2 regions of the Lysinibacillus sp. UBA6686 genome follow, and region 1 is predicted to be linked to the other one. Evidence: riboswitches for the same ligand, from Rfam matches in the RefSeq annotation. Region 1 holds a riboswitch; the other holds the start of a gene.
What was found. Region 1 has a riboswitch for cyclic di-GMP ahead of B2R82_RS10320 (methyl-accepting chemotaxis protein). Riboswitches for the same ligand answer to the same signal wherever they lie in the genome.

Region 1 (9,716 bases):
ATAGTCGTTGATAATGAAAAATATAAAATGGCAATTTATGAGGCAAAAAAAGAAGTACACGTTCAAATAATAGGGTTTATTAAAGCCGCTCTTGTAGAGCAATATGTTAAGGATTTGGAGGAGACAGTGGCTAGAGTTCAGAAAAATACATATACATTAGTTTTTGATGCAACTTATCAATCACCGCTTCCTTCAAAGGTTTCAACAGAGCTAGGAGAAACACTAATGTTTTACGCATCACTAGGTTTCAAAGAATTATTTATTGTTAGCCCAGCCTCTAAAATAGGATATGTTCAAGTACGAAATGCTTTAGAGAGAGTTAACTTCCCAGGAACAGTGGTTGACAATGTTTCACAATTACCAAGTCGTTAGTCTTTAATTAGCTATAGTCATATTTTGAAAAGAGGAATTTAGGATGCAAACAGTTCAAGAATTATATACATATGAAATCCTTACAAAGGACCAAACAGATTTAATTGAACAGGCAGCAGAATGTTTAGCAAAAACATTTATTGGAGTAGAAGTTGCTGGTAAATGGGTGCAAGAGCCGATTATCGGGTACGCCTTACAACTCCCATACGAAGATTTCTATCAATTTACAAAGGAATATATTGAAGCAAATGTTCATCAAGGATATTGTGCTATTGCACTAGATAAAGAGCAAAAAGTCGTAGGCGCACTAGTTGGAGATACGAATGTCCTTGAAATTATGGAAGAGGATATTTTTGAAGGTACATTTTCTAATATGAACATAGTCATGCATGTTTTAGAGGATATTGATGAACGTTTCTTAAAAGATTATAAAAAACGTCATGGAAAAGATATGGAAGACGGAGAGGTACTACATTTATTTTTATTAGGTGTAATTGCTGAACATAATCGTCATGATATTGTACAAGGCTTAGGCGATATATTAGTAAAAAGAGCAAAAGAAGAAGGCTTAAAATTAGTATTAGCTGAAGCGACAAATCCAAAGTCATTGCGTTTAATGGAGAAGTATCATGACCTGACAAAATATGTAGACATAGAAGGAAACTTTATTGTTCATAAATATGAAAGCAACGAACATCTAAGCAGTATTCCATCAACTGTAGCAGATGGAATTTACATCATTGTAAAAGAACTATAAAATTTCATCACTAATACGTTAGTAGAATAGGAGATATTTTCATGGAAGCCATTATGCTAGGGATTATTGTAGTTTTAATATGTACATCTTTGTATTTTGCTTACCTCTATTTTTCACTTAAACGTCATGCCCAGTTAAATAATGAGGGACAAAATGGACTAAACGATTTATCAACAGGTCAAATAGGTGAACAATTTTTTAAATTCGCAAAAAAGATCAATGAAAAAGGTGAAACTCTTTTTGAACATGGGGAATACGCAACTGAAAAGGCTGATACTGTAAGGGCCGCTATTGACGAAGTCGGTAAAGGATTAAAAAAGCAACTAGTTGCTACCGAAGAGAGCTCTACTTCTATCGAAGACATTACAGTAGCTATTGAAGAACTGTCTATAAGATCAAACCAAATTTCAGAACAATCGAATACGACGTTAGAATTAACGCAAGAGGGTAACGTTAAGTTAAAAGATTCACTGGTGAAAATGGAGCAATTTAATCAAACGATTAATACGACATTTGATGCAATCAATACACTTGGAGAAAAATCATACGAGATTGGAAACATTGTAAAAGTAATTACAGGAATTTCCGAGCAAATCAATCTATTAGCATTGAATGCAGCTATCGAAGCAGCACGTGCAGGTGAACATGGTAAAGGTTTTGCTGTAGTTGCTGATGAAGTTCGCAAATTAGCAGAACAATCGCGTCAGTCAGCTGATGAAGTTTCAAATATTGTCAAAAATATTCAAGATGAGACGAACAAAGTCGTAATCTCGATGAAGCAAGGAACAGAAGAATTTGAACAAACAAATACGAAAATTCTTGAAATAGGAGAAATGTTCGAAAAAATTGTAGATACAACAAAAATTATTGCTGAAAATAATGCGAATTCATCAGCAAGTACAGAAGAATTATCTTCAAGCTCACTTCAAATTGTGGCAGCTATGAAGGATATTTCTTTTATTTCGCGAGAGTCTGTTGAAATGTTTGAAGAGTTAGTTGGAATTAGCGATGAAGAGTTAAATACAATGGAAAAACTAGTTCAAGAAGCAGAGCAACTTGTAAAATTAAAAAAGGATGCAGAAAAAATCCTTTTTTCTTTAAATCGTGGTGTTGAAACGGAAGAAGCTAGAGCTGTTTAAGGTGCCGCAAAAATACGAAAGAGGAAGTTATCCTTAAATGTTTTAATCAACAAATGGAGATATGTCACTTCCACAAGAAAACAGGCCAAAGGGAAGTTAAGCAAGAACGAATTCTGGGAGGAATTCGTTCTTTTTCATGTAATTGAATAAAGGATTTAGAGGAGTATAAGCGAATTGTATATAAGTGCTAAATATACGTGCTATAGGAGATGGAAGGATATGATTGTGACAACTAGACCTTTAAAAATTAAATATAAAAAGCCAGCCAATCCTCTTCAGGAGTTTATGGAAAACATTCATTACAGTAACTCCCTTACAAAGGAAGTTGTTTTTATACGATATATCGGTATATCTGATTCAGTCGATCTTTATAGGGAAGATATTTTAAAAATGGATGAGTATTTTTATGCTAAAAAGCAAAGTGTGCTTTATTTACGATTACATAAGCTTGAGGTCATCACCAATAAAAAAGATGTAGATAAATTTTCAGAGCTTTGGGGGAATTGGCAAGTCGTGGTTAATAACCCTGCGTTACTTTACGAGACACCTTTATGTGGTAAATTACAGAAGGATCATCTTGAATGGACAAAAAAAATTAGCTTTAAAGAAATTATCCAAATGTATAAAGAAAATCAGCCAAACGCCAATGAAACTTTATTAAAAAATTTTGTAGTAAAATTTTTATACTGGATGGATTATTATTTGCCTCAAATTTTTTCTGAAGATAACCAAACAGTGCAGAAAATTGTTTTTGTTGGTAGCATTACACAGCATGAATTATTATTCTTATATTTCTTATCGACACTTGGCTGTGATATCTGTTACATGAATCCTAAAGAAGACATTCCAAATTTGCTTCCAATCATAGCAGCATCATCTACTTTATATAAGTGTTGTGGCTTCTATGAAAAGGAAGTGGTAATACCAAAGCCTCAACCTAAAAAGAGTATACCATCTCAACAAACAATAACACTTCCGGTTCAGAATAAAACGGCGGAAGAGTGTAGCTATGAGCAGTTAGCTTCTTTAGCCACATCTGTTGTAATGATTAAAACGTTTGGAGCGGATCATGAGGTGTTGTGCTTTGGTTCTGGTGTCGTTCTTCATCAAGATGGGTATATTTTAACAAACCTGCATGTTGTGAGTGGTGGGGAATATTATTCTGTACTATATGAGAACGATAAGAACGAATATATAACACATCAGTTTGTAAAATATCATGATGTGCATGATTTAGCCATTCTGAAGGTAGATAGAGTAAGCAAGCCTTTACCTGTTAAAGTTGAAGGTCCATTAGTTCGAGGACAGAAGATCGTTGCTATTGGCAGTCCTCTAGGATTATTTAATTCCGTTTCTGATGGTATTGTTTCTGGGTTTCGGGATATTCGAGGTATGTCTATGATTCAATTTACGGCGGCCATTTCAAACGGAAGTTCAGGGGGCGCTTTACTGGATATGCAAGGAAGACTAGTAGGGTTGATTACAGCAGGCTTTAATGATGGTCAGAATCTTAACTTAGCTGTACCTGCTCATTTAATCTATCAATTTGCTCAAAATTTTATTGAATTACCGAGTTAACGATTAATCCATTGCTATTTCATAAAATCCAATAATAGATGTTACCCTCAAGAAGAGTAAACTATAATGAACTTATTCAAAAAAACTTAAGGCGAAGAAAAAATTAATTGATAATAAAATACGAAAGAACGAATTCCAATCAAAAGGGATTCGTTCTTTTTTATGTTATTATAATAAACCTTTTGAACGTTTTTCAGCCATTTCCACGAGGCGTTTTGTTATTTCGCCTCCGACTGAGCCGTTTGCGCGAGAAGAGGCTTCAGGCCCTAACTGTACATTAAATTCTTGTGCAATTTCATACTTTAATTGATCAACAGCTTCTTGTACACCAGGTACTTGAAGTTTATTGGAACTACGAATAGCCATTTTGCTCACCTCCTTGTGATTAGAATGGTCGAGAGTGAGCGATTCATACATTTAACTTAGGAAAATGCATATTCTAATTACTATTGTAAAGTAACTTTGTGGAAAGGTAGCTAAAAATGTGAATGTCTCTGCTATAATAAAGTGAAACTTAATTAAATGTTTTTTCTAAGTAAATGGAGGTTTTTAAATGACGAATAATGATATTTTAATTCGTTTAAGATATGCATTAGATATCAAAAATACAGATATGGTTAAAATTTTTAAGCTAGGCGGCATGGATTTTACAAAAGATGAAGTTTTGAACATGCTTATTAAAGTTAATGATGAGGAAGAAGCACCAGAAGAATACATCAAATGTAATAATAAAATGCTTGAGGCTTTCTTAAATGGGCTCATCACATTTAAGCGAGGACCACAGCCATCTAAGCCTGGACAAGCTGAGGGAGCACAACTGATTTCAGGAAAAGAAAGTCCTAATAATATGCTATTAAAGAAAGTAAAAATTGCTTTAGCATTAACAAGTGAGGATATGTTGGATATTTTATATGATGGCGGTGTTAATGTTTCGAAAGGTGAATTAGGTGCCATTTTAAGAAATCCAAGTCATCGCAACTATAAGGAATGTGGCGATCGATTCGTGAGAAATTTTTTAAGAGGATTGACAAATAAATATAGAGAATAAATGGATATTTAAAAGAGCAGCTATTATTTTGTAGCTGCTCTTTTAATAGGTAATCTTACGTAAATAGCTCTAAAATGTTGCAAATATACTATGAAAATCACGATTTTCTTTTTAAAATTTAGTTGACAAAATGTGACGGAATTGTGTACACTTTAGATGACACAAAGTTGTCACAAACGGGGAAAATAAATGTTTACGAACAGAGGGGTGCTTTTATGGTTTATTTTGACATCTTATTAGTTGCTATTGCATGTGTTAGTACGCCACTCATTGTTGCAATTATATTAGACATCTTTTATGCAGAGAAAAAACAGGTTCGTTTTTCATTACGTCGTACATCAGTATGGTATTTATGTATGTTTGTTTTATCTTTTATACCAACAGTCTTACTTATGACACACAACGTATAGTTTACTTTAATAGGAATAAACACTTAGGGGTAAGTGAATATAAAAATATAGGAGTAGCTACAATTTTAAATACTTGTAGCTGCTCTTTTTATGTGTTCGTATGTTATTCTAATCATTCTATTGTTTGTTAATTGATGGTAAAAAAGTATTAAGAAATGCGTAATTTAAAATGGTTCCATTGACTACTTTTACCCATTGTGTTAATTTGAGGAGGAAAAAGATAGGCAAATCTACTGAAAAGTAGGGACGCAAAGCTACAGGTCTAAGGCAATAAATGCTATGATGGCTGGGTTGCAAAAGATTGCTAGTTAAGTACATATAATGCTAGTTATATTCTTTGTTGCCTATTTCTTTTTTGAAATAGGTTATTTTTTATAAAAAATTCGATAAGGGGGAAGTAGTAATGAAGTTCTTAAAAAATGCTTCATTAAAAAACAAACTTTTACTAACAGTTAGCATTATTGTTTTACTTCTAATAACAGTGATTACTACACAAAGTATTAGAGAATTAAACAATCGAATGACTGTAGATTTAGAGCAAGAGTTAAAAAGTGTTGGGTTATTAACAGCCATGAATCTTGATAGTGATGAAATTAAAGCTTTATTGACCGAAAAAGGGGAAACCAACGCTAAATTTACAAAAGTTCAAAAGCAGCTTGATAAGATCCAAGAGGAACAAGGAATTATGAGCTGGAGCTACATATGGGATGTCAAGGATGAGGGTGGCGTCAATCCTATAGGTTATACGACCAATTTAAATGATGTGTATGAAGCAGGTGAAATTTTTAAGGATTTAGCAGATGAGCATGTAGAAACAGCTAAATTGGCTATTAAAAATAACAGTACAGAGGTAACTGATATTTTCCAGGATCCGTATGGTTCATGGAGAACGGTTTTTAGTCCTATTAAGGATGATAACGGGCAGCTAATAGCATTATTGGGTATTGATTATTCTGCGGATTACATTAACACCATTATTAAAAAAAGTGTTACTAAACAGATTGTGATTGCTGTTATTGGTATTGTCATTTTATTAATTTTAGTTTACATAATTATTGATCGTTTATTAAAGCCATTAAAGAAGGTAGTAAATGTAGCCAATCAGGTGGCAAATGGTGAATTGATGAATGTTGATTTAGAAATTACGAAGGATGAAATTGGAAATTTATCTGAATCTATACATAAGATGGTGTCCAATTTGCAACATATCATTTTAAACATAAGAAATACATCAAACAATGTATCTTCTGCAGCTAATCAGCTTACTGTGCATGCAGGGGAGACATATAACAGTTCTACAAATATTGCTCAGGATATGAGACAAATTACACAAAATGCTGAGGCTTCTATGGTGATGACAGAAGAAACAGCAGCTGCAATGGAAGAAACAGCGACAGGCATTCAGCAAATTGCAGACTCTGCTAATACAGCAGCTGAATCATCTATTGCTGCATCCCAAGCTTCCGAACGTGGGAATCAAGTTGTTCAGCAAGTAATTACACAGATGGAGCTAATTAATGGCTCTGTGGAACAAATAGGCACAACCATCAATGGATTACATTCTAATACGAAAAAAATTAGCGATATTGTTAGCCTTATTACAGCTATCGCCGATCAAACAAATTTATTAGCATTGAATGCCGCTATTGAGGCAGCAAGAGCTGGAGAGCACGGAAAGGGCTTTGCGGTGGTGGCTGATGAGGTAAGAAGTTTAGCTGAGCAATCATCACAATCTGCTACTGAAATTTACAATTTGATTAGTACAATTCAAGCTGATTCAAACGCTTCTATTACGGTTATGGAGAAGGGGAAAGAGGATGTAAAGGCTGGGATGGAATTTACCAATGAGGTAGGAGAAATCTTTAAGGAAATTCTCACTTCGTCTGAGGAGGTAGCAAGCCAAATTCGTGAAATTTCGGCTGCATCTCAGCAAATATCTGCTTCATCTGAGGAAGTCGCTGCATCTGTAAATAACATTAAACAATCAGCAGAGCAGTCTTCGGAATTCTCATCAAATGTTTCAACAGCAACACAAGACCAATTGACAGCAATGCAGGAAGTAAAAGAGGCATCTTCTTCGTTAGGAAAAACAGCAGAAGAATTGCAGGCACTCGTATCGAAATTCAAATTGGAGAATGATCATTATGGAAATTAATTTTAAAGGAAAAAATGTTCTTGTAACTGGTTCAAGTAAAGGCATTGGCAGAGCTATCGCATTAGGCTTTGCGGAACACGGTGCTAATCTCTTAATAAACTATATTGGGGATGACAGGGAAGCAGAAGAAGTTCGTGCACAAGCAGAAAAGTTTGGTGTTCAGGCAATTAAATTTAATGCGGATGTATCGAATTCTCAGCAAGTGCAAGACATGTATCAATATATGGATACACATTTAGGCGCAATTGATATTCTTGTCAATAACGCCGGATTTGCTCAGGCTTCAAGCATTACAGATTTGACTGACGAGCAATGGGATAAAATGATTAAGGTACATTTATATGGCTGCTTCTATAATTGTCGTGAAGCAGCAAAAAGAATGAAGGAACAAAACAGTGGAAAAATTATTAATATCTCTTCTGATATTGGTAGTTTAGGCTGTGAAGAGTTTACGCATTATTCGGCTGCAAAAGGTGGAATTAACGCCTTTACAAAAGCTTTAGCAAGAGAATTAGCTCCTTCTATTTTAGTCAATGCAGTAGCTCCTAGTGGCACATTTACTGATATTCTTAAGGAATTTGGTGACAACTACGTAGAGGAGGAGTCTGCTAAATATCCTTTAAAACGATTAGCACAACCGGAGGAAATTGCAAAGAGTGTATTATTTTTAGCCTCAGAAAATGCTAATTTCTATACAGGACAGCTTTTAACGCCTAATGGTGGGGTTGTTATGAACGGATAAAGCGAAAAACTAAGGAGCCATACTTATGTTAAATATAATCATCTTTAGCTTATACTTAATTTTTATTTATTATATTGGCTATAAAGGCTATAAGCGTGTAAATACTGCCGAGGATTTAATTGTTGCTGGATGGAGCATGCCGTTATCTGTCGTAACAGGAAGCTTAGTTGCCGCCTTATTAGCAGCACCCTTCTTTTTTGCTGCTGTTGGTTCAGGCTATACAAGTGGAGGTTTTGAAGGCTCAGCAACAATGGGCGGCTTAGGCACCTGTATGATTCTTGGGGCACTTATCTGGACAAAGCCACTACGAAGATTGAAGGGTTGGACATTAGCAGATTACTATGGACTACGATATGGAAGTAAGAAGCTAGGTGCATATACAGGAGTCGTGATGGCAATAGCCTTTGGGGTCTTTAATGCGGCTGCACTAACTGTGGGTGGAACATATATTATTCAGCAGCTTTTACAAATTGATTTTGTGCCTGCTGCATTACTATTTGTATCCCTAACGGCTCTTTATTCAGTGATTGGTGGGCTATGGGCAGTTGCCTATACGGAAATTGTACAGGGTGCTCTTGCAGTAGCAGGAATCTTAGGAATTACGATTTTCATTTTGTTCTATTATCCAGATGTTACATTCAATCCTGAATGGTGGAATATCAGTACATTATTCGAAAAGGCTGGGGCAGAGTTTTGGACCCTTTATCTTGTGCTAGCACTTGGCGACATTCCAGCAGTGGATTTAGGGCAAAGGGTAGCTGCTGCCAAAAGCCCGAAAGTAGCACAGCGTAGTATGATTATTGCAGGGTCCATTATTATTGCAATTAGTTGGATTCCAGGAATGTTAGGAGAGGCATTCAAGACCATTTATCCTGATAGTTCAAATCCAGAAACATTAATGCTTACATTTGCACAAGGGTATTTCCCTCCATTATTAGCAGCAATTTTCCTAACGGCAATGGCTGCTATGGGGATGTCAACGGTAGCTGCATGCTATGTTGCCACTTCTGGAATTGTAACAAAAAATATTTATTTAGATTTTATTAACCGTAACCCCGATCCTAAAAAGCTATTAAGATTTTCCCGTGCTATTATTCTTGCAAGTGCTTTACTAGGCTTAGTGCTCGCATTGAGCTTCCAAAAAGTAATCGATTTAGCGTATTTAGCGTGGGACATTATATTCGTAACAATTTTTTGGCCAATAGTTTTAGGACCATTCTGGAAGCGAGTAAGTACGCCAGCAGTTTGGGCAAGTATTTCAGTAGGGCTGGTATACTATATCGTTACATCATTGACACATGTCCCGAGCCTCAATATCCAATCTGAAGGTTTCTTAGGCTTATTGAATGAGTTATGGCAGGCTCCTGTTTTCTCAGGTGTTGTGATTACAGGCATCACCATTGTTGTAGTGAGCTTACTTATTCCTCCTACACAGCATGTACTTGAAATGCACAGGATAGAACAAGATAAGAGCCTAGATGATGTCGGAAGCAAGGAAGAGTTAATGAAGTAATT
Region 2 (21,316 bases), on a different contig from region 1:
GGACGATTTCTTCAAATAATGTAAAATGGCAAATATTGATAGTTATAGTGGGGCGTAGTGTATGATACCCTAGTCCTTTTTGTAGCTGGGTTGTAAATAATCGTGACCAATAAAACATCGACCGTTTAAACATATCCTGCTGAGTGGAAAGCTGCATTTCAATATTAATCAGCTCTCCTGCTTGCGTTTTCACTACAATATCAAGTCGTGATTGTTTATCGTCTTGATATTCACCACCTAACTCTTGATTTAAAAACATTGCTTCTGTAATAGTTGCCCGACCTGTACGTTGTAAAATGGCATTCAGAAAGACTATAGTTATATGTTTGTTGCGCTCACTGCCAAAAAGCTGTTTAAACGCAAAATCTACTTTTAAATCCAATAACTTTGAAAGAGGGATTCGTTGCAATGCCTTTTTACTCATTCACATCAGCCCTGTTCTTTTCTATTATTATAGCATGTCTTTACATATCCTCCTATATCTATAGCTAATGCACCTATGCTGTTAGTAATCCTTTTACATTTGATAGAAAAATGACACATCGATTTGTCAATGTGCGTTTTTTATTATGTATAGTTTTTCAGCATATTGATTTACTGGTCTGAGCAACGCATTGCGAATTCTGAAGGAACAAAATTCTATACGACAAAAATATTCTAGAAGCCATTTGGACGTTTAATCCCATATTCCCATAAAAAAAGTAGAGGTTCTAGCCCTCTACGTTTGTTAGCATAATTAATATAAGTATCAAGTGTACTTTGCTCTACTATGGCTGCATATTCATCCAACTATCAACATGATGAATGGCAACCCCTTGATAGCTTGTTTTTTTCACATAGTGACGTTGAACAAGTGCTAGTTGCTTATTCATATAGGCTTCACCATTATCATAAAAAGTAATATTTTGATTATCATCTAATGCACCTGTTTCAACACTAATAACAATGGATTTATTAACTTTTTTGGCATAGGCTACTTCATGTTGTACAATTTTAATAATATCTTTTGCTGTATTTCGATAAGCCATAATAGAAACGCTCTCTACTTGATTTATCACCCATTCAGCAAGTAATCCTTTTCCAAATTGATTGTTGTATTTAATTTCGTCAAACCAGAACGGCATATCTGCTTCCAAAGGTAATTGTAATTGCTTGGTTTCCTTTTTGGCTCTTGTAAGAAGTGCTTGATAGGATTCAATTGATTGTGGTTGATTATAGCTCCATCCACTATTTAAGTATGGCTCTATATCGAGATGAACGCCTGAAAATCGCTCTGTCACTTCAGCATTTTTATTATATGTATGTAACCAATCAAACAACTGATCCTGCATTTTATAGCCATCTTTAGATACCCAATCTGGCGCTCCGTCCAATGCATATATTTTGATACCCCTTGCAGTTGCATGACTAATAAAACGCTTATAGTCGGCACTTACTATATCCATATTAATCTGTAAATACAGTTTGTTTACCTGCTTGTTCTCTAAAAACGAAAGTACTCCTGCCTCATCCTCAATAATCCTTGAAGTATCCCATAACCAAGTAGCCTTATCTTCCACGGTCACTGCGTCTACCTTTCCAAATGATAGTCCAAACGTACTGGCAATTGTAACAAAAATAACAATAGTTACTGTTAATAAAGAACAACTTTTCATGTCTTACAGCTCCATTCTATTTGCCAGAGCTCCTAGAACAGAACCTGGTAACCTGACAATCATGCACTAAAATAGTGTTTAGACTCATGGCTTTGCGTCCTTCTCTTTCGACAAGTTTGCCTTTTACAGTTGTTTTCTTTTCCTTATCATACATGGTAAAAATAAAAATGTCTGTAGGAAAAATGCATACTAATCATTAATAAGGAGGAATAAAATCATATTCAAACGGGTTATTTTTACTATTAAAAATAAAAAACGTAGTGCCTTCAAGCATCTACGTTTTCTTGTTCATTTTCCAGCATTTTATGCAAGTAATTAATAATTTCACGAATTCCTTCTAGTGAATTGACTAGTATTTTTGGGTCCACATAGGTAATCATACGATTTTCCAGGTTTGCCACTGCTGTAAAATAACGTGTTTTTGAATAGTTGACAAGTCCCATCTGCTGTAAAACAGACGTGTCAAAATCTAGAATTTCACGGGCTTCCGTTACAAGTAATCCATAATTCACAACATCTGTATTCAATACTATAATACGTGCTGTTACAGCATTTGAAGAACGATTATATAGAATACGTTCAAAATCAAGCACTGGGATAAGCTCACCACGAATTCTTGTGAAGCCTAGAAGATAATTAGGTAAATGAGGAATCGGTGTTACATGCTCTAATTTTTCAATTGAAATTGCTTGTTCCACAGGCACTGCATACTCTTCAGTTCCACAAGCAAAAACTACTGCCTTTACACTTTCCATGCGGTCACATCCTTCAATTTCTGCTGTTATTTTTTTGCAGATTCTTTGACAATTTCAACTAGTAAATCTGCTAATTTTTCTAATTCTTCTACTGGGATTTTTTCATTTGTTGTATGAATATCTTCGTAGCCAACAGAAAGGTTGACTGTAGGGATGCCAAAGCCTGCAATTACATTTGCATCTGAACCTCCTCCAGAAATCCCTAGGGTCGGTGTGCGATCAATGTTACGTGCTGCTGCCATTGCGACTTGAACGACTTTATCTGTTTCAGTTACTCGGAATCCTGGATACATAAGCTTTACTTCTACTTCAGCACGTGCTCCAAGTGATGCTGAGATTTGTTCAAATGTCTCCTGCATATGCTTCGTTTGAGCATCGAGCTTCATTTTATCAATTGAACGAGCCTCTGCAAGAATATTCACTTCATCACATACAATATTCGTAGCCTGACCACCCTCAAAACGACCAATATTTGCTGTAGTTTCTTCATCTAAACGTCCTAGCTTCATCTTTGCAATACATTTTGCAGCCACTGTAATCGCTGATACTCCTTTTTCTGGAGCTACACCAGCGTGAGCAGTTTTGCCAATAATTTTGGCGAAGACTTTTGCTTGATATGGTGCCGCTGTAACAATTCCACCCACTTTGCCATCACTATCCACTGCAAAGCCGTATTTTGCTTTAATTTTGGATGCATCTAACTCTTTTGCCCCAACAAGTCCACTTTCTTCACCCGCAGTGATGATAAATTCAATATCTCCATGCTCAATATTTTGCTCTTTTAAACGTTTCACCATTTCTAGTAATGCTGCAAGCCCAGCTTTATCATCAGCGCCCAAAATTGTAGTACCATCTGACACGATATACCCATCCTCTCGTAAAGATGGCTTAATCCCTTTACCTGGTACAACTGTATCCATATGAGAAGTAAAATAAATTGGTTCAACATCTAAAGAACCTTTTAAAGTAGCCAATATATTGCCTGCTCCATGTCCATTTCGTGTATGGGCATCATCCTGTTCTACTGTAAAACCAAGCGCTGTTAATTTGTCCATTAAAACCGGCGCAATCAAATGCTCATATTTTGTTTCTGAATCAATTTGTACGAGCTCGAAAAACTCTTCTACTAAACGACTTGTCATGTTGTAAGACTCCCTTAGTTTACGTGTATTACCACGTTATAGTATATGTATTATTTTAGCACAACGTTAGAGGAGTTGAAATAATTCACTAGCAGTTCGAGACTAATTTTTGGAAGGAAATAAAAAGCTCGTGAAAGAGGGAGTTTATCCCTTTCCACAAGCTTCTTATAGTTGGAAGATAGCATCTTTTTCACGTTCAAGTAACTGAAGATATTCAACCGCTTTATGATGCTTATCCTGTAAACGCCAAATTGTATTATGTACATCATCTTGCACACGAGACACTTGCTCCCTAGCAGTTGATATTTTGGAGTGAACTGACCAGGCTGAGAAAATATCATCAAAGAAGTAGTCTGCAAATTTGACAAAGCCATCTGTTTCAACATGTAATGATTTCGTTGATAAATCATGGATGTCCAGAAGCTCATTATGAAATCGCTGTAAAGCAATTTGAGCATCGTGAAGATAATTTTCAGACTGATTTAGTGCATCATGCTTCAAATGTGTAGCAATAAGTCCCCCTCCCAAAAACGTATCCCATGTTGAAAAACCATTAGCGGAATGTAGAGAAGCAGCCGCTTGCCCAAGCATTGTTAATGCATTTTCACCAGCCTCTTCAGCCTCCTTCATTTCTATAATTAATTGCTTCGTTACTATTTCTTCATGGGCTAATTGCTCTAATTTTTTTGCTTGCTCTGGCTCATGTATTTGTAGGTAGCCCTTCTTTTTAGCATTCAGCTTGTTTAAAGCTTCTTGTAAATGTTGTTCATTAATTTGAGTAAGTTTTGACTCAGCTTGTGCTAAATCGATTGTTAAATCTTCCTGCATTTTCTTTGCTTCATTTATTTTTAATTCAAGAACGGCTGCTTTATCAATTTTCTCTGCTCGTAGTTCATCTTGCTGCCCCGTCCACGTACGAATCATATTCATAAACGAAAAGCCTTCTAATTTATCAAGTTTCGTTCGAATGTGATTGAGTGCTATAGAATGTTTGTAAATGTCCTGTTGTGCACGCTCAAGTTGATTTTCAATTAATCGTTTTTGCTCATTTAATCTACTAACATTTCTTAATTGTGCATGTATGATTTCCTGTTCATTTTGTAATTGTTTCCATTCCATTCATCTCAACTCCTCTTATCTATTTGTACGGATGAAAAGAGTAAATGTTTCAATTATCTGTCATCTTTTATCATTTTTCGTCAATTTTTTTGTGCCAACAGGAAAGCCCAGCAAATGGCTGCTGGGCTTGTACAAATTTTATAGTGGAATATTTCCGTGTTTTTTCTCTGGGCGTGATTCATGTTTATTTGAAAGCATGTCTAAACCTTGAATTAGCTTAATACGTGTATCACGTGGATCAATGACATCATCTACCATACCGCGAGATGCTGCAACATATGGGTTTGCGAACTTTTCTTTGTATTCTTCAATTTTCGCTGCACGTGTTGCTTCTGGATCGTCAGATTTTGCAATCTCGCGCGCAAAGATAATATTCGCGGCACCTGCTGCACCCATAACAGCGATTTCAGCGTTTGGCCAAGCAAATACAAGGTCAGCCCCAATTGATTTTGAGTTAAGCGCAACATAAGCACCGCCATAAGCCTTACGTAAAATAACTGTAATTTTCGGTACAGTTGCTTCTGAGTATGCATAAAGAATTTTTGCTCCATGACGGATGATTCCACCATGCTCTTGCTTAACGCCTGGGAAGAAGCCAGAAACGTCTTCAAAAGTGATGATTGGAACATTGTATGCATCACAAGTACGGATGAAACGAGCTGCTTTGTCAGAAGAATCGATATCTAGTCCACCAGCAAGTACTTTTGGTTGGTTACAAACTAGACCAACAGACTCACCTGCGATACGTGCAAAACCTACTACTACGTTTTTCGCAAATTCTGAGTGAACTTCCATAAATGAACCTTCGTCCACTACTTGCTCAACCACTCTCCGTACGTCATAAGGGCGAGTTGTTTCAATTGGCACAGTATCCACGATTTCAGGACGGTAGTCGTCACCTTCTGGACGTGCCTGACGTGGCGCTTTTTCCTTATTATTTTGTGGAAGATAGCTTAATAGTTTTTTAATTTGATCAATCGCTTCTTCTTCAGATGGTGCGCGGAAGTGTGCATTACCACTTACAGCGTTGTTTACTTTTGAACCACCTAAGTCTTCTGCAGAGATTTTTTCACCTGTTACTGTTTCAATTACTTTAGGACCTGTTATGAACATTTGAGATGTTTTGTCAACCATTAAGATAAAGTCTGTGATTGCGGGAGAATAAACTGCTCCACCAGCACATGGTCCCATAATTACTGAAATTTGTGGGATTACGCCAGAGTAGATGGCATTGCGATAGAAAATATGACCGTATCCATCAAGTGAAAGGACGCCTTCTTGAATACGTGCACCACCTGAATCATTAATACCAATGAATGGCGTGCCGTTTTTCGCAGCAAGATCCATTACTGTGGCCATTTTTTTCGCATGCATTTCACCCAATGCTCCACCAAATACAGTAAAATCTTGAGAGAATAAGTAAACAGGACGTCCGTTAATTTTACCGAAACCAGTAACTACACCATCACCAGGTCCTTCCATCTTGTCCATACCGAAGTCAACTGTACGATGTGTAATGAATGGGTTGATTTCAAAAAATGTACCTTCGTCCAGCAATAATTCAATGCGCTCACGAGCAGTTAGTTTACCTTTTTCATGTTGCTTGTCGATGCGCTCATAGCCACCACCAAGTTCAATTACCGTCTTACGGTCATATAACTCATTAATTTTGTCGAACATATCCATACTAATCACTTATCCCCTTTTCCACTTTTATCGCATAATTCATATAACACACCGAAAGATGATTTAGGATGCATGAAGGCTACCTCTGCACCACCAGCGCCTGGTCCTGGCTCTTCTGATAAAAGACGTACACCTTTTTCACGAAGCTCTGACATACGCTCACGAATCCCTGTCACACCGAAAGCTACATGGTGAATACCTTCCCCACGTTTTTCGATATATCCATGAATGGTACTTTTTTCACTCATGGGTTCCAGCAATTCGATTTTTACATTGCCAGCGTCTATAAATGCAACGCGAACCTGTTGAGATTCAACCTCTTCTACTTTTAACAGCTTTAAGCCTAAAGTTTCTGTATAATATGTAATGCGTTCATCAAGATCACGCACCGCAATCCCAATATGATCTACTTTCTCCATGGTGACATCTCCTTCTGTTATGGTACATACTCTATTTTACAGACTTTTTTGTCAAAACTCTACTACTTGAGAAATTTTTCAGATTTGCTAAACTATTTATAAGAAAAGAAGGAGCGAACGAGCATATGAGTAATAAAAAATTTCAAAAAATCGTCGTTTATACGATGGTCGCAATCATGATAATTTCATCTCTAGCATTCGGCTTATCTATGTTAGTGTAATGAAAAGCTAGGCGTCCGCATTACTGCGGGCGCTCTTTCTTTACCTTCAACCCCTTGAAAGATTGTTTAATTTCTAAATATCGGTCCATTTCCTCCATAAATTGATACAGTGCCGCTTGTGCTAAAAATTGCTCGTGATTTTGTGGTAGTGGTAATTGGGCAAAATCTCGCCTCACCTGCTCTAGCTTCTCTCTAAAATGACTAGCCGTATTTCCTGAATGAACATGCTCAGCAAGATCTTGAACAAAGTCAGCCACTATCGTCGCCTCTTGTACTATAACAGGTAGGGCTGTTATTTTCGGGAGTACTCTTTCAATAATTTCGAGCTGCTGTTCACGCATATCAAAATAAACATAGTAATCATTTTTTCGTCTCATAAAGTGATTTTCAACATCTTTAAAGGCTAGTGATTTCGCATTATTTAAAGCTGTAATAGCTTCAATTATTTCTTGCCCATCCCACAGTGTATCGCCTTCTCTTAAATAATTAGCAATTTCTAAAAAAATTTTACTATATAGCTCCTCAATTTTAACTCGATAGTAATTTAATTCCTTTTGTATATCTGGCATATACATATTAATTGCTATTCCCGTTCCATAACCAATTGCCATTAAAGCAAATTCATTTGAAACCAATGTCCACGAGAATTTTTCAGCAGCATAAATATGCATAATAATTACTGCACTTGAGACAAAGCCGTCTGCTACCTTCAATGATACAATTGTGGGGATAAAAATAATGAGCATCCCTGCTAGTGTAAGTGGGTGATATGAAAATAACTCAAAGCTTAGAAAGGCATAAAGCATACCGATAATACTTGCAACAAATCGTGTATAAGCAGCATGAAGGGATTTTTTCTTCGTTGGTTGTACACAAAGTATTGTTAAAATACCTGCAGATGCATAAGAAGCTAATTCGAAATACTGGGCAATGGCTATTGCAATGGCTGCACCAGTTGCCGTTTTTAATGTACGATAGCCGATTGAAAACTTCTTCAAGTCGACTGCCTCCCATCCTCCATTACTCTTCACTTATTCTATTCATCAAATCAATTCAATTTTTGAGGTAAATCATTTAGCTAATATTTAAAAAATTCCAAATATATTTTTGCTATTATTACAGTAGAATGCACCAATTATCTACTATTATTGATAAGAAACAGTCCCCGCAACTAGTGATGTTGCTGCGGGGCGTTCATCTTATCAAATTAATTAATGAATAGTATTAAAGCTCATCACAGTATTCTTCAAAGTTTGCTTGTAAATTTGTTACAACAGACATTGGATCATGACCTTCAATTTCATAGCGCCCAACTTCAGCTACCACTTGTCCATCCTTTAACAGAATAAATGATGGAGAGGATGGTAAGTGATCTTCTCCGAAGTGATAACGAGCAGCTGCCGTTGCCTCTTTATCTTGACCAGCAAAAACTGTAACAAGATGATCTGGACGTTTATCGTAATGAACACTTTGTGCTGCTGCCGGACGAGCAATACCTCCTGCACAGCCACATACTGAATTGACCATGACTAATGTAGTACCTGGACGAGCAAACGCCTCTTCAACAGCTTCTGGTGTGCATAGCTGTTCATAACCAGCAGCCTCAATTTCCGCACGTGCTGTTTTTGAAATTTCTTGCATAAATAAATCGTAATCCATATTCATATAGCGATAGCTCCTTTCAAGTTCGTGTCACCTTAGACTTTAGACTGACACTAATACATCTCCTATCATAGCAGTTAGTGGTGATTTTGTGCACCTACTTGCTCAGTAATTTCGCATTGGTTTCTATACTTCCACTACTAACACTTTTGCTAAATGAAGATACAACAGTTTATAGCTATGATTGATTATCGCTAAATAAACGATCTACACCTTGTGTTACTGTTAGCTGTCCATTTAAAATTTGGCTTTCTAACAGTTGTACTTGTGCCTTGCGTTCTGGATTACCATAAAACGCATCAATTAAATGGTCAGTAATCATTGATTGGAACCAATCCTTGGTTTGATTTTGACGTCTAATCGACCAGTAATTATTTGCTTCGACGGTTTGCCTAAATTCTCCGATTGTATCCCATACTTTGTCGAGACCGCGTTTTTCCCATGAACTAACCGGCATAGCAGTAGACATCCACCCTGGCGTAGCTGGCTGTAAGAAATGCAAAATTTGCTTATACTCAGATACAGTCTTTTTGGCTAAACGTACATTATCACCATCTGCCTTGTGCACTACGATGGCGTCTGCTAATTCCATAATGCCCTTTTTCATGCCTTGTAGCTCGTCACCAGCTCCTGTTAATACTAGCAACAGGAAGAAGTCAACCATACCACGGACATATGTTTCACTTTGTCCAACACCAACAGTTTCAATTAAAATAACATCATAGCCAGCAGCTTCACAAACTAGCATTGTTTCACGTGTTTTTTTATGGACACCCCCTAGGGTACCAGCTGAAGGAGATGGTCGAACAAATGCGTTCGGCTTCTTAACTAGCTCCTCCATACGTGTTTTGTCACCTAAAATACTCCCTCCAGATAGTGAGGAACTTGGATCAATCGCTAGCACTGCAACCTTCATCCCCATCTCACAAAGCATCGTTCCGAAAGCCTCAATAAATGAGCTTTTTCCAGCACCAGGAACGCCTGTAATGCCTATACGAACACTATTTCCTGTATGTGGTAGAAGCTCCTGTAAAAGCTCTTGTGCCTGTGCTTTATGCACGGCATTTGAGCTTTCAATGAGTGTTATCGCCTTTGATAATTGAGTACGGGAACCTGCCATTACCTCACGGGCAAGTGCCTGTATGTCAATTTTGTCAGCTTTTTTCTTTCGGAATTTTTTTGGTACACCATATTGCATACCATCGTGAGATGCTGCTACTCCATCCATGACAAATAGTGCACTTTCCTGCATCTCTTTGTTTTTGTCCATTACTTAGACACTTCCTCATACCCTAAGCGTTTGTAGATTTCTTCAATAATTTTAATGGCCGATACAGGGATAACTGTACCTGGTCCAAAGATTGCTACGGCGCCAGCTTCATAAAGGAATTCATAATCCTGTGCTGGAATAACACCGCCAACAATAATGATAATATCTTCACGACCTAGCTTTGTTAGCTCAGATACCAGTGCAGGAACTAAAGTTTTGTGTCCTGCTGCTAAAGAGGAAACACCAATACAATGTACGTCATTTTCAACCGCCATTTGAGCTGTTTCCTCTGGTGTCATAAATAGTGGAGAAATATCTACGTCAAAACCTAAGTCAGCATAACCTGTTGCGATAACTTTGGCACCACGATCATGACCATCTTGCCCCATTTTTGCTACTAAAATACGTGGACGGCGACCTTCATTTTCAAGGAATTCGTCTGTCATTTGTTTTACTTCAAGAATCTGCTCCTCATCAGAGAAGTTCGCAGAGTAAACACCAGAAATGGAACGGATGATTGCTTTATGACGGCCAGAGACAACTTCAATTGCATCTGAAATTTCCCCTAAAGACGCACGAGCACGCGCTGCATCAACCGCTACTGCTAATAAGTTTTCTCCGCCTTCTTCTGCAGCCTTTGTTAGTCGAGCAAGATGTTTTTGTACTTCCTCTTCATTACGAGCTGCGCGCATTGATTCTAATCGCTCAATTTGTTTTTGACGCACTAATGTGTTATCAATGTCGAGAATATCAATAGGCTCTTCTTTTTCTAGACGATACTTATTGACACCAACAATTGTTTCAGATTTAGAGTCAATTTTTGCCTGTCGTTTTGCCGCAGCTTCCTCAACTTTCATTTTTGGAAGACCTGTTTCAATCGCTTTCGCCATTCCACCTAGTTCTTCGATCTCTTCGATTAATGCCCATGCGGATTTTGTAATTTCCTCCGTTAATTTCTCCACATAGTATGAACCACCCCATGGATCAATCACTTTCGTCATAGCCGTTTCTTCCTGTAAGAATAACTGTGTATTACGTGCAATACGAGCAGAGAAGTCTGTTGGAAGAGCAATCGCCTCATCAAGTGCATTTGTGTGAAGAGATTGTGTATGACCCATTGAGGATGCATTAGCCTCAATTAATGTACGTGTTACGTTATTAAATGGATCTTGCTCTGTTAAAGACCAGCCAGATGTTTGTGAATGTGTACGAAGTGCTAATGTCTTTGGATTTTTCGGATTGAACGTAGACATCATTTGCGCCCAAATACGACGAGCAGCACGCATTTTTGCAACTTCCATATAATAATTCATACCGATTGCCCAGAAGAACGATAAACGCGGGGCAAAGGCATCAATATCGATGCCAGCTTTCAATCCCGTACGAACATACTCAAGACCATCTGCTAATGTATAAGCAAGCTCGATGTCGTTAGTTGCTCCGGCTTCTTGAATATGGTAACCAGAGATCGAAATAGAGTTAAATTTTGGCATAAATTTCGCTGTATATTCGAAAATATCCGCAATAATTTTCATAGACATTGCTGGTGGGTAAATGTAAGTATTACGAACCATGTATTCTTTTAAAATATCGTTTTGAATCGTACCTGCAAGCTTGTCAGGTGTTACCCCCTGCTCTTCAGCTGCAACGATATAGAATGCCAATACTGGTAATACCGCACCATTCATTGTCATTGACACGGACATCTGATCTAAAGGAATTTGGTCGAATAGAATTTTCATATCTTCGACAGAATCAATGGCAACCCCAGCTTTACCAACATCCCCAGTTACGCGTGGATGATCGGAGTCATAGCCACGGTGAGTAGCTAAGTCAAAGGCAACAGATAGTCCTTTTTGACCCATTGCTAGATTACGTTTGTAGAATGCATTGGATTCTTCAGCTGTTGAGAAACCGGCATATTGGCGAACAGTCCAAGGACGAGCTACATACATCGTAGGGTATGGACCACGCGTATTTGGCGCAATACCTGCTACATCATTTAAATGCTTTGCCTCTTTAATATCTTTTTTTGTGTATATATCTTTAATTTCGATCCCTTCATTTGTCATGAATTTTTCTTCTGACGCTTGAGGTGCTTCTGTTGCTAAAACTTTTTCGATTTCAACTGCACTAAAATTTGGCTTGCTCATCGTTGGACCTCCTTCATGCTAGCGAACACTGAATTTAATTTTTCAATGATGTTCTGTCCTGCGAAAATAAAGCCGTTTAAGCCATCTGCTAACCAAGCTTCTTCTTCGTCTTTATATTTACCTGCAACATCAACAAGCACATTAGCAGGTTTACCCGCTAGAATCGCTGGTACTAATTCTTTTGTATCGTCATCATTGCCAGCAATCACCACATAGGTTGCTTCTGTAGTATTTAACCAAGCCACTGCTTCTTCAGCCGTTGCGATTGGTTCACTTTTTTCTGGTACTAAACCTACTGTATTTAAGAAACCAGATACAAAATCAGCACGTGGTTTCGAGCTTTTTAATGTACCTAATGCTAAGATTCCTGTTTTCACATTAGCAGCCGTCATGTCTGCTCGTAATTGCTCGAAAGGTATAGCAATTCGCTTAATATCTGCAAATAGAGGATTCGTTTCACTCTCAAGCACATCTGCTGGATTTGCATAAATATTCGTACCAATTAGAGATTGCTTTCGTGTTTGTGTAGCTTTAATACGAGCTTGGTATGATTGCTCTAATTCTTCTACTAGCTTTCCTGAGGCAATATAAGCATCAATGCCCCCAGCAGCTTCAATATCTAAGAATAATGCCCAAGCTTCTTTCACAAAATCAGCTGTCAATGACTCAATGAAATATGAACCTCCAGCTGGGTCAGTTACTTTTAACACATTTGTTTCTTCTTTTAAAACTAAAGATACATTACGTGCAATACGAATTGATTGATCAGTTGGCTTTGTTAATGCATCATGTGGATGAACAGTAAAGAAGTCTGCACCACCAATTAAGCCAGAAAGCGCTTCATTTGCTGCACGTAGTAGGTTTACATAAACATCTAATTTTGAGAAGCTTCTTAATGAAGTTTCTGCAAGTGTTGGAATTTTAATATTTTTTTCTATACCATAAGCAGATGAGAACGCTTTCCAAAGTACTTTAAAAGCACGAAGTTTAGCAATCTCTGTAAAGAACTGTGTATCAATGGCAAAAGTTACATAAAATCGCTTTGCAAAGGCTTCAAAGCTTTCTTCTTGCTCTGCATATTTAGCCGCAAACGCAAGTGCATATGCTAATTCTTGGACAGCATTTGCTCCTTGATTGTGATAAATCGTAATATCTGCACCGATTGAGCGCACGTTCGGAAAATCAGTTAAAGTGATAGGGTTTTTTGAAATGATGAAACCTGTGGTAGCTTCTCGTTGTTCAATGGCAATGTTGTCGAATACTGCTAATAATGGGTCATTTGAATTTTCAACTGTAATTTTAAACGAATATTCTGAGAAATAAGTCGCTAATTTTGCTACTATTTCTGCAGTCCATTCAAAATTAACACGGCTATCGATTGTTACTACTTCGTTTCCACGCGCTAAACTATCATCTAGCTGAGCAAAAAATGCTTCGCCTGTGTCAGCATAAACTTGCTGTGCCACTTTAAAGACTTGACTATTTTGTAGGGAACGGATTGTGGCAACTTGTTTATCAAGTTCTTCACCAAGTTTTGCTACTAAACTTTCTTGTGTGTAAAGAGGTTCTAATGTAATACCTTCACTTGTTTTCGTTAAAAGAGACTCGAATGGTTTCCCTTTTAAAGCCTTGATTGCTGCATCTTGCCATTCTGAATAGGACGGCTTTTCAAATTCAATATTTTTCATGTTGTTTGACATGCGGACGCTTAATCAGCTTCCCCCCTTAGTAGTTTCTATTTGTTATTCTACATGACAAATTGCGACTCGAAAAGCAAAAAAAAATTCGGAAACCGTTATACAACAGGTTTCCGAGTAGTCATCAGTAGACTGACGTCGAAGATTTATTTGTATTTTCGAGTATTTCTTTTACTCTATTTAGGAATTTACCACAAACAAGTCCGTCTAAAACGCGGTGATCTAATGATAAACATAAATTCACAATATCACGTGCAGCAAACATGCCACCCGGTAAAACAACTGGTTTTTTTACAATACTTTCCACCTGCAAAATTGCTGCTTGTGGATAATTGATGATGCCCATCGACTGCATAGAGCCGAATGCACCCGTATTATTGACCGTAAAAGTTCCACCTTTGATATCATCCATTGACAATTTTCCAGCACGTACTTTGACAGCGAGCTCATTAATTTCCCTCGCAATCCCTTTAATTGATTTTTCATCAGCGTGTTTTATAACAGGGACAAATAAGGCATCGTCAGTTGCGACGGCAATAGAAATATTAATGTCATGCTTCTGAATAATTTTATCCTCTGCCCACATAGAATTCATCATTGGGAACTCTTTTAATGCTTGTGCAACTGCCTTCACAAAGAAGGCAAAATACGTAATATTAAAGCCTTCTTTTTGTTTAAACTCTGTCTTTATACTGTCTCGATAAGTGACTAAATCCGTTACATCCACTTCCATCATCATCCATGCATGTGGGACTTCATGAACACTTCTTACCATATTATTGGCGATTGCACGACGCACTTTCGTTACAGGTATTTCAATATCCCCTGCTTGCAAAGGCTGTGTAGGTGTGACTGGCTTCATATCGTTCTGTGCAGTTTCATTTGCTACAGCAGGAACTGAGTGTTGTACAGGAGTATCAGCAACAGAAGGTGTTTCAGCCTGTGTAGTTGGCACAGCTCCCGCTTCAATTAAGGCAAGAAGGTCTTTTCTTGTAATACGTCCTCCTTCGCCTGTTCCTGTAACTTGCTCGAGTGCAATATCATGCTCCTGTGCAAGTCGAAGAACTGCTGGTGAATAGCGAGCTTTATCCTGCCTTACTGGTTTTGGTGGTGCTACCGTAGCTGTCGTAGCTTGTTGTGTTTCTTGTTTTCTTTGTACACCTGCATTTAAAATCGCTGTACTAACTGCTGATTTCTTCGTTGGAGGTGGAGGTGGTAGCTCGCTGTCACCGGCAATTTCAATAGAGCAAACGATTGCACCTACTGGTAACGTTTGGCCTTCCTCTGCAAGCAACTCTGTAATAACACCTTCAAAAGATGAAGGAATTTCTGCATTTACTTTATCTGTAGCAACTTCTGCTAGCGGGTCATATTTTTTTACTGTATCACCAGGCTTAACAAGCCATTTTTCAATTGTTCCTTCTGTTACACTTTCACCGAGCTGTGGCATTGTGATATTTTGAATCGCCATCATCTATTCCTCCCATCCATTTAAGCCTAGCCGTATTTATATGTGACAAACCATTTTAGAATGAATAGCTGACAGGACACTGTAGAAAAACAGTTCTCAAAACGGACTATTCGACTGAGGCTTTTCCTTTTACAATAAGTATTTGTAGCACTCACTAATCAAAGATTTTCACTAAATACTTTTTCAATTTGTGAGAAGCGCCTTCTATTTAGAAGGCAGCTAGTTCACGCATCGCACGCTCTACTTTATCAGGATTTATCATAAAATACTTTTCCATTGTTGGAGCATAAGGCATTGCCGGAATATCTGGTCCTGCAAGGCGTTGAATTGGTGCATCAAGATCAAATAAACAATGCTCAGCGATGATGGCCGCCACCTCGCTCATGATACTACCTTCTTTATTATCCTCTGTTACCAGTAACACTTTTCCTGTTTTACTTGCAGCCTCAATAATTGCTTCCTTATCTAGTGGATATACAGTACGAAGATCTAGAATATGTGCAGAAATACCATCTGCTGCTAGTCGCTCTGCAGCTTGTAATGCAAAATGTACAGCTAAACCGTACGTAATGACCGTAATGTCATCTCCCTCACGTTTAACATCCGCTTTACCAATTGGTAATGTGTAATCATCCGCAGGCACTTCACCTTTAATCAAACGATATGCACGTTTATGCTCAAAAAATAACACAGGGTCTTCATCACGAATAGCTGCTTTTAATAGACCTTTAGCATCATAGGGTGTAGATGGAATAACAATTTTCAATCCTGGCGTTCCTGCAAAAAGTGCCTCTACAGATTGGGAATGATAGAGTGCTCCATGTATACCCCCACCAAACGGGGCACGTATTACCATCGGACAAGACCAGTCATTATTTGAACGGTAACGAATTTTTGCTGCCTCAGAGACGATTTGGTTCACAGCAGGCATAATAAAATCCGCGAACTGCATTTCGGCAATTGGGCGCATACCATACATCGCAGCTCCTATACCAACACCGGCTATAGCACTTTCTGCAAGAGGCGTATCAAGTACACGATATTCACCAAATTGATCGTACAAGCCAGTAGTTGCTTTAAATACTCCGCCCTTACGACCAACATCCTCTCCTAAAATGAAAACACGCTCATCACGTTCCATTTCTTCCTTCATCGCTAATGTAATCGCATCAATATAAGACATCACTGCCATTACACGTCACCTCCGTCCACTGGTGCATACACGTATTTCAAAGCATGTTCCGGTGTGGCATACGGTGCAGCCTCTGCATAATCCGTAGCCTCATTTACTTCAGCCATCACACGTTCCTCGATTTCTGAACGTAGTTTCTCTGACATTACACCCATATCCATAAGATACTTTTCAAATAGTAAAATAGGATCCTTAGACTTTCCTTCTGCTATATCTTCAGCCGTACGGTATTGACGATCATCATCATCGGAGGAGTGAGCCGTTAGACGGTATGTTACAGTTTCTATTAAACTTGGACCTTCACCAGTACGCGCACGGTCTGCAGCCTCTTTCACCACTTTATAGACTTGTAATGGGCATTTGCCATCAACCGTAACACCTGGCATACCATAGCCAATACCACGATCTGATACTTTCGCACAGCCTAATTGACGTTCAACTGGTACAGAAATTGCATATTGATTATTTTCTACCATTATAATGACGGGAAGCTTATGAACACCTGCAAAATTCGCTCCTTCATGGAAATCCCCTTGGTTAGAAGAACCTTCACCAAGCGTAACGAAAGAAACAAAATCTTCTTTTTGTAGCCGTCCTGCAAGAGCAACGCCCACTGCATGTGGAACTTGCGTTGTAACAGGAGATGATCCCGTTAAAATACGATTTTTCTTTTGACCAAAATGACCTGGCATTTGACGACCACCAGAGTTTGGATCTTCTGCTTTGGCAAATGCAGACAGCATCAACTCTCTTGGTGTCATACCAAAATGTAAAACAACACCCATGTCACGATAATATGGTGCAATATAATCCTTCTCTTTATCGAGTGCAAAGGCTGCTCCAACTTGTGCTGCCTCTTGCCCCTGACAAGAAATAACAAAGGGAATTTTACCTGAACGGTTTAATAACCACATACGCTCATCTAATCTTCTTGCCATTAACATCGTTTCGAACATTGCAAGGACATCTTCATTTGATAAACCTAAATCTTCATGCTTGATTTGAACATCTTGCATACGAACACCCCTTTCGCATTGTAAAGAAATAACTAAAGCATGTTATCCTCTCACACGATAATACTTTAGTTATGAAATGATAAATTATCAATTATGCCTTGGCATAATTGCATCCGCCGGAGGCTTTGGGCCAACACGATGTTGGTCACTCAGGCGTTTTCACAGGATGTGAAGATCTTAGCCTGAGTTCCTCTATTTCAGCGGGTGTTTGGACATCCTCTGAAAAGTAGCTTAAATTCGCATTCATCTCACCACCTATAGAGGTGGGAGACTTCTGCTGAAAGAAGTTAAATAGAAGATAACATTCCTTTTTCATAGAATTTTATCTAAATGACTTGAAGATTGGGGATTTACGGTTATTGCCATAGAAAGAAAGCATCAATTACGCCCCAGCGTAATTGTCGAGCTCGCTCGAAAAAATCCTCTCAAATTCCGTGTCATCTGTCAGGGGCTTTGGGCCAACATGATGTTGGTCACTCAGGCGTTTTCACAGGATGTGAAGATCTTAGCCTGAGTTCCTCTATTTCAGCAGGCGTTTGTACAATCACTGTATAGAAAACCACATTCAACTCGCCGCCTATAGAGGTGGAAGTAATCTGCTGAAAAAAATAAAAAATAGCCCGAATAAAATCATTCGAGCTATGCTATACCGATATTAAGCTAGTGCATTTCTGGATAATTATATTTATGAGCAGCTGCCTGGTTTTGTATTAGCTACATATGAGCCTGTTTCTCCGCGAAGTACATCGCCGCCTGTTGAACGTATAATCTCATTTGTCACATTGTTAGCGATTGTGTTTGAAACTAATTGTAGTAAATCGTTAACATCGCCTTGAGATTCCTTAAATTGCTGAACAACTGGAATCGCATTAATTTCTTCTTCAATTTTTGCAATTTTATCTTCAATCAATTTCAGCGCTTTTTCTTTTCCTAAGTGCTGGAAGTTAACAGCTTGCTTTTGTAAGCTCTTTAAGCTTGCAATACGCTCACGTACATGCTGGTTTTCATTAATTTGTGCTTCAGCCTTTTTGAAAAATTCAACTTCTGGCGTATTGGCAATCATATGTGCAATTTCATGAGATTTCTTAATTAAATCATCTTTTGTATATAAAATTTGTGTCATTTATATTTCCACCTTTTCATTTTTTACGACTTCAACAAATTCACCACTTAATGAATACGAGGAAGCCTCAATTATTTTTACATTTACTAATTGACCAATTAAATGCGCTGGTGCTTTAAAGTTGACAAGGCGATTTTTACGCGTATAGCCGGCTAGTACATCCTCGCGTCTTTTACTTGTCCCTTCGACCAATACTTCTACTATCTGACCCTTCAAGCCCTCTAATGATTTGCGAGAATATTCCGCTACAACCTCATTTAATCGTTGAAGACGCTGTTTTTTCACTTCCTCAGGTACATTATCCACCATTTTTGCAGCAGGTGTACCCTCACGAGGAGAATAAATGTACGTAAAGGCTGATTCAAAGCCAACTTCACGGTATAAGGAAAGCGTTTCCTCAAACTGCTCCTCTGTTTCATTTGGATAACCAACGATAATATCTGTTGTCAGCGTCACTTCAGGAATAGCTGCCTTAATCTTTGCCACTAGTTCAAGGAAATGCTCACGTGTATATTTACGCGCCATAATTTTTAAGACATCATTGGAACCAGACTGAACAGGTAAGTGGATATGCTCCACTAGATTGCCACGCTTAGCAAGTATTTCAATTAAATGATCATCGAAATCACGAGGGTGACTCGTTGTAAAGCGAATCCGCGGAATATCGATTTTTCGTAATTCTTCCATTAAGTCCCCTAATCGATATTCAATATCATCAAAATCCTTGCCGTAAGCGTTGACATTTTGCCCAAGTAGCATAATCTCTTTATAGCCTGCTGCCGCTAGTTCACGTACTTCAGCTATAATTTCTTCTGGACGACGGCTACGTTCCTTTCCACGTGTATATGGTACGATACAATATGTACAAAACTTGTCACAGCCGTACATAATATTTACCCATGCCTTGATGGAGCCAAGACGTTTCTTCGGCAGATTCTCAATTACATCGCCTTCTTTAGACCAAACCTCAATGACCATTTCCTTAGACATATAAGCTTCTTTTAAGATGTTCGGTAAACGGTGAATATTATGTGTACCAAATACCATATCAACATGTGGATAGCTTCTTAAAATTTTATTGACAACGGATTCTTCCTGTGACATACAGCCACAAACACCAATTAGCATTTCTGGGTTTTTACGTTTATATTTCAGCAAGAAACCAAGCTCTCCAAATACTTTGTTTTCTGCATTTTCACGGATTGCACACGTATTCAACAACACGACATCGGCTTCCTCTATCTTATCCGTTGGCGTGTAACCAAGCTGCATAAAAATCCCAGCCATTACCTCTGTATCATGCTCATTCATTTGGCAGCCATACGTACGAATATAAAAGGTACGATCAACACCCATACCCGCAAATTCTTGAGCAATTTTAAAGTCCTTATGGTACTTTACCTCTTCTTTTCCTCGTTTTTTTGCATCCTTTAACGAAGGGGCGGTAAAGACCGTTTCAAAATATTTACTATAATCCTTTTCAGGCTTGTCTTTATGTTTTGGTTGATCGATCTGTTGATTAGCTAAACGTTGTTCCTCATTCATCGTAATCAGGTAACTCCTTTCAAACGAATTCCATGCATTTGAATTCCCATTTAATTATTATACTGAATAATTGCTATATCCTACAAGGTTTGCGTACTAAATGTCGTGGTTTAGACTTAATTACGCTTCGTTCAATTGAGAGGGCTATCCTTCATTTCGTCGCTTCTATCCGTCATTTAAATGATTCCATCCACCAGTTCGCTTTTTCTATCCGTTACTTCCCCCTAATAAAAAATCACCGATGATTTCATCAACGGCGACCTTCATTATAATTTTATATATTGTTTATGACGTTGATTAAACCCAACAATTGATTGAACACCATGACTTTTTAGTAAACCTGCATTGGCAAATGTATGCTTTCCTAAATCGTCCGGGAAATGAGCATCTGAGGAAACAGTAAAAGTAACCCCATGCTTAATTAATGCTTCTAAGAAACGAGGACCTGGGCACATTTCCTTCACGGGATAGCGATAATATAAGCCAGCATTTATTTCTGTAGCTGTTTGCGCCGCCACAAGTGCCCTTGCAATTCGCTCATACCAAGAATCGAGAAAAGCCACATCTTTCACTTGATAGTCAAATACTTTAAAATTGTCCAAATGCGCTACAAAATCGAACATTTTGGAATGGATCATTTTCTCAACCGTTGCAAAGAATCGCTCATAGCTTTGCTGTAATGCAGCCTCATCCATATTCTCAAATATATATTGAGTCTGTGGATTATCAAAGCCCCAGCCATCCACAAAATGAACGGAGCCAATTACATAATCCCATGGATACCTATTCAATAATGATGCTAATTCTTCCTCACCTCCAACAAAGTAATCTGCCTCGATGCCGAGCTTTAAAGCAATCCCATGCTGACACCACTTTTCTTTTGCACGAATAATTGCTGACACAAAATCATCAATGCTCTCGGTCATTACATTATCTAGCCAGTAACGCTGCATCTTTCCAATTGTCTTGGTATTGTCTAGCTGCATATAACGCTCGAAATAGGCGCGCGTCTCCTTAAAGCGATATAAATGATCCACAATGCCTACCTCACGCAAGCCTAGCTTCTTAGCTTGCTGTAGATATAAATTCAGCCATTGCTCACTATAACATCCACTTTGCAGTCGACTTGTTAGCAGTTGCATTGTCTTTTCAATAGATGCCTTGGACCCTTTTCCATCATCCTCATCATT

Region 2: another riboswitch for cyclic di-GMP. It lies ahead of B2R82_RS16265 (amidase); the one in region 1 lies ahead of B2R82_RS10320 (methyl-accepting chemotaxis protein).

Annotation. Positions count from the first base shown of each region.
Region 1 is NZ_DKJS01000041.1:19,747-29,462, forward strand. Features, by position in the region: gene B2R82_RS10285 (hypothetical protein) at 1-372, shown strand, start outside; gene B2R82_RS10290 (hypothetical protein) at 416-1,129, shown strand; gene B2R82_RS10295 (methyl-accepting chemotaxis protein) at 1,171-2,268, shown strand; gene B2R82_RS10300 (serine protease) at 2,488-3,846, shown strand; gene B2R82_RS10305 (alpha/beta-type small acid-soluble spore protein) at 4,015-4,212, opposite strand; gene B2R82_RS10310 (DUF1456 family protein) at 4,400-4,894, shown strand; gene B2R82_RS10315 (hypothetical protein) at 5,110-5,304, shown strand; cyclic di-GMP riboswitch class I at 5,518-5,603, shown strand; gene B2R82_RS10320 (methyl-accepting chemotaxis protein) at 5,708-7,459, shown strand; gene B2R82_RS10325 (SDR family NAD(P)-dependent oxidoreductase) at 7,449-8,201, shown strand; gene B2R82_RS10330 (sodium:solute symporter family protein) at 8,227-9,714, shown strand.
Region 2 is NZ_DKJS01000061.1:74,425-95,740, reverse strand. Features, by position in the region: gene B2R82_RS16275 (Rpn family recombination-promoting nuclease/putative transposase) at 1-424, opposite strand, end outside; gene B2R82_RS16270 (hypothetical protein) at 658-789, opposite strand; gene B2R82_RS16265 (amidase) at 768-1,655, opposite strand; cyclic di-GMP riboswitch class I at 1,699-1,786, opposite strand; gene B2R82_RS16260 (chemotaxis protein CheW) at 1,922-2,410, opposite strand; gene B2R82_RS16255 (M20/M25/M40 family metallo-hydrolase) at 2,437-3,552, opposite strand; gene B2R82_RS16250 (hypothetical protein) at 3,718-4,671, opposite strand; gene B2R82_RS16245 (acyl-CoA carboxylase subunit beta) at 4,810-6,357, opposite strand; gene mce (methylmalonyl-CoA epimerase) at 6,363-6,776, opposite strand; gene prli42 (stressosome-associated protein Prli42) at 6,902-6,997, shown strand; gene B2R82_RS16230 (aromatic acid exporter family protein) at 7,018-7,995, opposite strand; gene B2R82_RS16225 (BrxA/BrxB family bacilliredoxin) at 8,222-8,662, opposite strand; gene meaB (methylmalonyl Co-A mutase-associated GTPase MeaB) at 8,838-9,929, opposite strand; gene scpA (methylmalonyl-CoA mutase) at 9,929-12,082, opposite strand; gene B2R82_RS16210 (methylmalonyl-CoA mutase family protein) at 12,079-13,782, opposite strand; gene B2R82_RS16205 (dihydrolipoamide acetyltransferase family protein) at 13,904-15,250, opposite strand; gene B2R82_RS16200 (alpha-ketoacid dehydrogenase subunit beta) at 15,459-16,442, opposite strand; gene B2R82_RS16195 (thiamine pyrophosphate-dependent dehydrogenase E1 component subunit alpha) at 16,442-17,458, opposite strand; gene B2R82_RS16190 (RicAFT regulatory complex protein RicA family protein) at 18,144-18,581, opposite strand; gene miaB (tRNA (N6-isopentenyl adenosine(37)-C2)-methylthiotransferase MiaB) at 18,582-20,126, opposite strand; gene B2R82_RS16180 (histidinol phosphate phosphatase domain-containing protein) at 20,393-21,316, opposite strand, start outside.